Regions from separate parts of the Lysinibacillus sp. CD3-6 genome, predicted to be linked through region 1. Evidence: riboswitches for the same ligand, from Rfam matches in the RefSeq annotation. Region 1 holds a riboswitch; each other region holds the start of a gene.

Region 1 (2,270 bases):
CGCAGCCTGTAATACGAATAATAAGCTTTCAATTTCACCGCTTGGTGGCTCCCATAAGCTTTCAAACCATGGTTCATACTCTGCATTAATTTCACCGATTGCAGCTTCTGCTTCTCCGTCAGCACCACCAAATTCTGCACCCTTTTGTACGAAAAGGGGGATGATTGCTAAAAGTACAACGACAGCTAGTAGCAGTAAATTTTTCTTCATCCTAATGTGCCTCCTTTGCTGAGAAAACACGAAGAGCCTTTAATTCGCTCACATTGTATTTTTTTAAGAAATTCATGACGATAACAGTTAAAATCCCTTCACTAATTGCGAGAGGAATTTGTGTTAAAGCAAAAATCCCTGCAAATTTTGTGAATGAAGCCATAAAGCCCCCTACTTCAGAAGGGAAAGCTAGTGCTAATTGAACTGAAGTGACAACGTAAGTACCTAAGTCCCCAAGCATCGCGGCAAAAAAGACAGCGATAGAAAATGAAAGACCAATTTTTTGAGAACCTTTAAAGACATAATACGCAATAATTGGACCTACAATCGCCATTGAGAAAGCATTCGCACCTAAAGTAGTAATACCACCATGCGCTAAAAGTAAAGATTGAAATAATAAAACGATTGTTCCGATTACGCTCATTGCTAATGGCCCGAAAAGAACCGTACCAAGACCAACACCAGTAGGATGTGAGCAGCTTCCTGTTACTGATGGGATTTTCAGTGCTGATAAAACGAATGCAAACGCACCTGATAAGCCTAATATCATTTTTGTTTCAGGATTTTCATCAATTGTTTTACGAATAGAACGTAATCCTAAAATAATAAATGGAATCGAAACGACCCACCAAAAAATCGCCCATTCAATCGGCAAAAACCCTTCCATGATATGCATGGCAAACGCTCGATTTGGTACTAGTAAAAAAGCTAGTAAGAAATAACTAAGTTTCCAAAAAGAAAATTTCAAAACCATTCCTCCTTCACAGTCATTTTCGAATGTAGGATGCGCAATAAAAAAAGCACTTCTCCGTCTAGGAAAAGTGCATAGCTGAAAAAGCAAATACTAATGGTCATTTGCTAAGCCGCACACCTATCCTCGTAGGTTGAAACGATCACGATTTTTTCGGCAGGTCTCCTGGCTTAAGATCAACATTTTATAGGCCTTCCCGTCCTTTGGACAGTGACATTTTCTATAAAATTCCCTCATACAGTGGCGGGACCGCGCCGGACTTAAACCGGCTTCCCTTTTAAGCGAAATGTATACACTTCGCACCGAAAAAAGATGAAATTGTGAGTTTTCACGAAGAAGTGTAACATGTTTTTCCAATCATAAGCTATTCTTTTTTTGTAAAAAGATTTTTTAATAGAATTACATTCTAGAAAATTCAGATAAATACAAGAGAGAATCAATCAATTTTAACGGAATATTTGTTGAAATTTTATTAAAAATCTAATAAATAAAAAAGAAATGTTGAAAAGAGTAAAAATAATAGGCTATGATAGAAACAGTTTTATATTCGTTTTATTAACATTTCATTTCAAAATTTAAATATAAATCCATCATTAAGTGCTCGATATACTTCGAGATAATAGGGAAATCGGTGTAAATCCGATACAGCCCCCGCTACTGTAATAGCTGATGAAATCGCAATGCCACTGGAAACTTGGGAAGGCGCGAAAGTAAGAGGAAGCTTAAGTCAGGAAACCTGCTTAGTTGATGATATGCAAACTTTTCGGAGGGAGAAGTGAAGCGAGAGCGGATACGTGTATATTCGTTTTTATTTTGGCTTCTATAAAACCTTTACTCTTCGATGTTGAGTAAAGGTTTTTTCTTTTTCCTAAAAGTCAATGAGGGGAGAACAGCAATGACAACTTGGAACTTAGAGGGCATGAAAACACATCTTTTTATTTGTAATGGTAGTAGTTGCATGAAAAAAGAGGCTGAGGAAATTACGTTGGCCATACGAGATGAAATAGAGAAATTAGCACTCGATAAGGAAATACATACAACAAGAACGCGTTGTAATGGCAGATGCAAAGATGCATGTGTTGTAATCGCGTATCCACAGGGAAATTGGTATCGTGTGCCAACAGTAGAGCATGGTAGAACGCTTGTAAAAGATTTAAACGATGATTCTTTACATAGTGAGCATGTGTTTACTTTGACAGAAGGTACGTTGCAGCGTACCCCGCAAACAACAGCCATCAAAGGCATCGACAAGGTGAAAGAGGGGTAAAAAATGGCGCAAAAAGGAAAGATTTTTGTTGTAGGCTTTGGA
Region 2 (2,270 bases), 1.6 Mb from region 1:
ATTTTTATGCCCAAGCGTGTTGTTTTGAAGAAAGAAAAGTTATTGATTATAATAAAAATAGGAGGATGGATTCAGTTTTTGATAGGTCTTATATACTGACGTAAGCTATCGTATAAGTGAGAGCCAGAAACTATCCATAAAGAGGAAACAAGTAAATCTGCAACAGTATATAGCATAGTAACAGTATAAATATTGTAAATTAGAAAGGGTCGAGAAAATGGGGATTTATAATTATTTAGTGAAAAAGCCAAACGGTGAAATTTTATCAATGGAGACGTATCGAGGAAAGACAATGTTAATCGTTAATACCGCCAATCAATGTGATTTTACATATCAATTTGAAGATTTGCAAAAAATGTATAATAAATATGGCAAGGGAAATTTCATTGTTTTAGGTTTCCCGTGTAATCAGTTTGGACAGCAGAACCCAGAAGATGGAGTTGAGACAACTCAACTTTGTCAGCTTAACTACGGGGTAACTTTCCCGATTTTTGAACTAGTTCAAGTTAATGGAGAAGAGACACATCCATTATTCAATTATTTAAAGCACGAAGTAGATTTTCGTGAATTCGGTAAGGCGAATATGCAGGAAAAGATGTTAGCTGAAGCTATTATCCAAATTGCACCTAGCTTTTTAGATGGACGTAACATTCGTTGGAACTTTACAAAATTTTTAGTAGATAATCAAGGAAATACAGTCGAGCGCTTTGAACCAACAGATTCACAATTAGATATTGAGCAAGCTATTGAAAAAATTTTATAGCTAGCCATTTTAATCAGAATTTTTAGGCTGGAATAACAAATAGCTAATCACTATGTAGAAATAGTGCTAAGTTTTGTATATATATTTTCGAATATTCCACAATCTCACAACTATTTTTTCAAATCAATATATGATAAACTGCTAATCAAGTGAATAATTCTTGCAGAATAATGGTGCTAACTTTAGCATAATCGGGAATTCGGTGTAAAACCGAAGCTGTTTCCGCAACTGTAAGTACAAGAATCATAAAAAATGCCACTGTCGAAAAGGGGAAGTCCTAAGATGGGAAGGTTTTATGATATCGCAACTGATTAGTGGTAGCGAACTGTACGAGCCAGGAGACCGACCTTTATTTAATGTATAAAAACTCTTCGGAAGCTAGGAGGATATACGGCAAATACATAAGCGATGTCGCATGGGCGGCACTATATATGCTATTTTCGTCGTTCCTAGGGAGCGGCGTTTTTTTATGCACCTATAAAGCAAAATCTGTTCATGAAAGAAAGAAGGGACTAGTTATGAAAAAAGATGCTCGTTATTCTTGCTACCCATTCATGCGTGAAAAAATATCTACTGTAGATTTTGAGATTCGTACGGATAGTTTAACAACTCATGTCGGTGTAGCATTAACGGCTGTAAAAGCAGAAGCAGTTGAGGTTGTAGCGACAGATTTATTGACGATTTTGCCAATGGCCTACCATGTAAATGGCTCAGTACGTGGCAAATTAGCAGTAACGGAAGAAGATTTAGTATGGCTTAGTGATCGCTATGATTTTTATGTGGGGCATGTAAAGGAAGAAATACAGAACTTTGTTTTACCACAAGGAACGGGGGCTGCAACAGCGCTTCATTTATGTCGTAGTGAGGCAAAAAAATCATACCGTGTTCTACATAAAGTTTCTGAGGAAAGAGAAGTACCAGCAATTCTTTTCGATTACTTAGGATTATTAGCGAATGTATTTTTTGTAATGGCTGTATACATGAATCAGCAAGCTGGTATTGCTGAAATACCGTTTATAAGCAAATCATACCCTATGAAGAAGAAGAAGGAGAATGTGTAAAGTGAAGAAACTAATTAATTTCCAATGGATTACAATATTAATGTTAGCACTTGTATTGGCAGGGTGCGGTACAGCAGATGAAGCCAAAAAGGACGATACATCATCTAAAGAAGGACAACAAGCTGAGCAAACAGGCTATAAAGTGACAGATGATCGCGATGTCGAAGTAGCATTTGATGCAGTACCAAAAACGATTGTGTCACTACAACCAAGTAATACAGAAATCTTATTTGCACTAGGCGTTGGAGATAAAGTTATTGGGGCAACTGAATATGATACGTACCCAGAAGAAGCAAAAGATATTGAACGTGTTTCAGACTCTGTGACATTTAACACTGAGCGAATTGTGGCTTTAAAGCCAGATGTCGTAATTGCTTATTCAACAGGCAATGCCGAAACACTTGATGCGCTAAAAGGTCTTGAAGATGCAGGCGTAAAAGTATTTG
Region 3 (2,270 bases), 370 kb from region 1:
AGCTGTCGCACAACGGCACCCACATCAGCACCATCACGATCTATCTTATTTATAAAGAAGAAGGTTGGTACGTTATATTGGCGTAGCAATTGCCACACTGTTTCAGTATGACCTTGTACACCTTCTACAGCGCTTACGATAATGATAGCGTAATCCATTACACGAATTGCACGTTCCATTTCAGGTGAAAAGTCGACATGCCCAGGCGTATCTATTAACGTATAGATATCACTTCCAATTTCCATCCTCCCTTGTTCGGCAAAGATGGTAATGCCACGAGCTTGCTCGATTGAATGATTATCCAAAAAAGTATCTTGATGATCGACTCTTCCGCGCGTTTGAATACTATTCGTGTGGAAGAGTAGTTGTTCACAAAAGGTTGTTTTTCCTGCATCGACATGTGCGAGCACACCAATCGTTTTATACATAAAAAATCCTCATTTCTATTTTTCCTATACGCTCATTGTAACAGATTCAGCTAAAAAACATTTCGTGTTTAATAGTGCTCGTTCATGTTAAAATAGTAGTAAATAATTCATAATTATTAGTTATGGATTTTTTTGTGTGATTGAAAACAAAAATTAGTTCTGCTAGGCTATTTTTATAACTTAATACTGCTATATATTGGTGCAAATGGTTTTTGCCATTTGCTTAAAAGGGAAATCGGTGTAAATCCGATGCTGTCCCGCAACTGTAAATGGGGAGTTTATACAACAGTCACTGTAGTTTAACTATGGGAAGACGTATAAATGTTGAACCTAAGCCAGGATACCTGCCAATATGTATTTTTTACTTAATACCACGAGGATGGGAATAGTGATTGGTTCATTAACCATTGTTTTTTCACTATGTCGCCCTCTTGGAAACAAGAGGGTTTTTTTTTGTGTCTTTTTGAAGAATAGTAGCATGTTGAGTTTTCAATTTATATTAAGAAAAGTCAAGAATAAGCCGTGATCAGTAGCTAAGAAGTCTTTGATTTCTAACTATATAATGAAAAATTACAAACTAAAGGAGAAACAAACATGAAGAAATGGAAAGGCATGTGGTTAGTTCTTGCCATTGCGCTATTAAGTATTTTAGGGGCATGTAGTGCAAAAAATGATTCACAAAGTGAAAATATTGAACCAGCACAAACAGGAGCAAAAGAAGTAACCATTGAAAATAATGAGACGACGCAAGTTTATAAAGATGCACCGAAAAAAGCGATTAGCTTAAATCAACACGTCACAGAAATTATGCTAGCACTAGGCTTAGAAGATTCAATGGTGGGTACTGCCTATTTAGATGATAAAATTTATGAACCTTTACAAGCAGCTTACGATAAAGTACCCGTTATAGCTGAGCAATACCCAACAAAGGAACAAGTCATTGATAGTGAAGCAGATTTTTTATACGCTGGGTGGAAAAGTGGTTTTAGTGAAAAGGGTGTTGGTACACCAGAAGAATTAGAGGCACTTGGTATTCACACCTATTTACATACTTCTTCAAGTATTACAAAACCAACATTAGACGATATTTTTACGGATATCCGTAATATTGCAAAAATCTTCCGTGTGGAAGAGCGCGGTGAAGCATTGATTAATCAGATGACAAATGATGTTGATGCTGTACGTGCAAAGTTACCAGAAGAGGATAAAGAATTACGTGTTTTAGTTTACGATAGTGGGGATAAGGAAGTTTTTACAGCGGCTCAAAACTTTATGGATGAACTTGTCACAGTAGCGGGCGGTAAAAACATTTTTGGCGATGTCGAATCGGGCTGGACAACAGTTTCGAAAGAAGAAACTGTTGAACGCAATCCTGAAGTGATTGTCGTAATTGATTATGGTTCCCAAACTGCTGAAGACAAAATTAAATTCCTGAAAAGTGACCCAGCATTAAAAGAAACAAATGCTGTGAAAAATGAGCGCTTTGTCATTTTACCACTTTCAGCCGCTTCAGAAGGGGTTCGGGCTGCAGAAGCTATTGAAATTTTAGCAAAAGGTTTTTATCCTGAAAACTTTTAAATAACAATCAAAAGAGCTAGCTATTTGCTAGCTCTTTTTCATAAGGAGCACAAATGATGAATGCATTTCATTCGAATATACCAGATCGCACATTTGAAAAACTAAATGTTAATGGAAACTTTACACGCCTTGCAGTAAGTCCAGGTATTATCAATAAGCATTATACACCAGCTCAATTTCAAAAAATTGCAGAGATTGTCGGTGAAAGTGGCGCAATTAAATATTCAGCTTCCTATAGTATTCTTTTATCTGTCCCAACTATAA

What was found. Region 1 has a riboswitch for cobalamin ahead of FH508_RS14485 (energy-coupling factor ABC transporter permease). Riboswitches for the same ligand answer to the same signal wherever they lie in the genome.
Region 2: it holds a riboswitch for cobalamin, as region 1 does, so the genes downstream of both, FH508_RS22135 (hypothetical protein) here and FH508_RS14485 (energy-coupling factor ABC transporter permease) in region 1, are expected to answer to the same signal.
Region 3: it holds a riboswitch for cobalamin, as region 1 does, so the genes downstream of both, FH508_RS12385 (ABC transporter substrate-binding protein) here and FH508_RS14485 (energy-coupling factor ABC transporter permease) in region 1, are expected to answer to the same signal.

Annotation. Positions count from the first base shown of each region.
Region 1 is NZ_CP085880.1:2,914,869-2,917,138, reverse strand. Features, by position in the region: gene FH508_RS14490 (energy-coupling factor ABC transporter substrate-binding protein) at 1-210, opposite strand, end outside; gene FH508_RS14485 (energy-coupling factor ABC transporter permease) at 212-958, opposite strand; cobalamin riboswitch at 1,099-1,283, opposite strand; cobalamin riboswitch at 1,540-1,720, shown strand; gene FH508_RS14480 ((2Fe-2S) ferredoxin domain-containing protein) at 1,857-2,228, shown strand; gene cobJ (precorrin-3B C(17)-methyltransferase) at 2,232-2,270, shown strand, end outside.
Region 2 is NZ_CP085880.1:4,478,043-4,480,312, reverse strand. Features, by position in the region: gene FH508_RS22140 (glutathione peroxidase) at 218-763, shown strand; cobalamin riboswitch at 918-1,129, shown strand; gene FH508_RS22135 (hypothetical protein) at 1,282-1,824, shown strand; gene FH508_RS22130 (ABC transporter substrate-binding protein) at 1,826-2,270, shown strand, end outside.
Region 3 is NZ_CP085880.1:2,548,946-2,551,215, reverse strand. Features, by position in the region: gene FH508_RS12390 (elongation factor G) at 1-428, opposite strand, end outside; cobalamin riboswitch at 609-795, shown strand; gene FH508_RS12385 (ABC transporter substrate-binding protein) at 1,023-2,006, shown strand; gene FH508_RS12380 (precorrin-3B methylase) at 2,060-2,270, shown strand, end outside.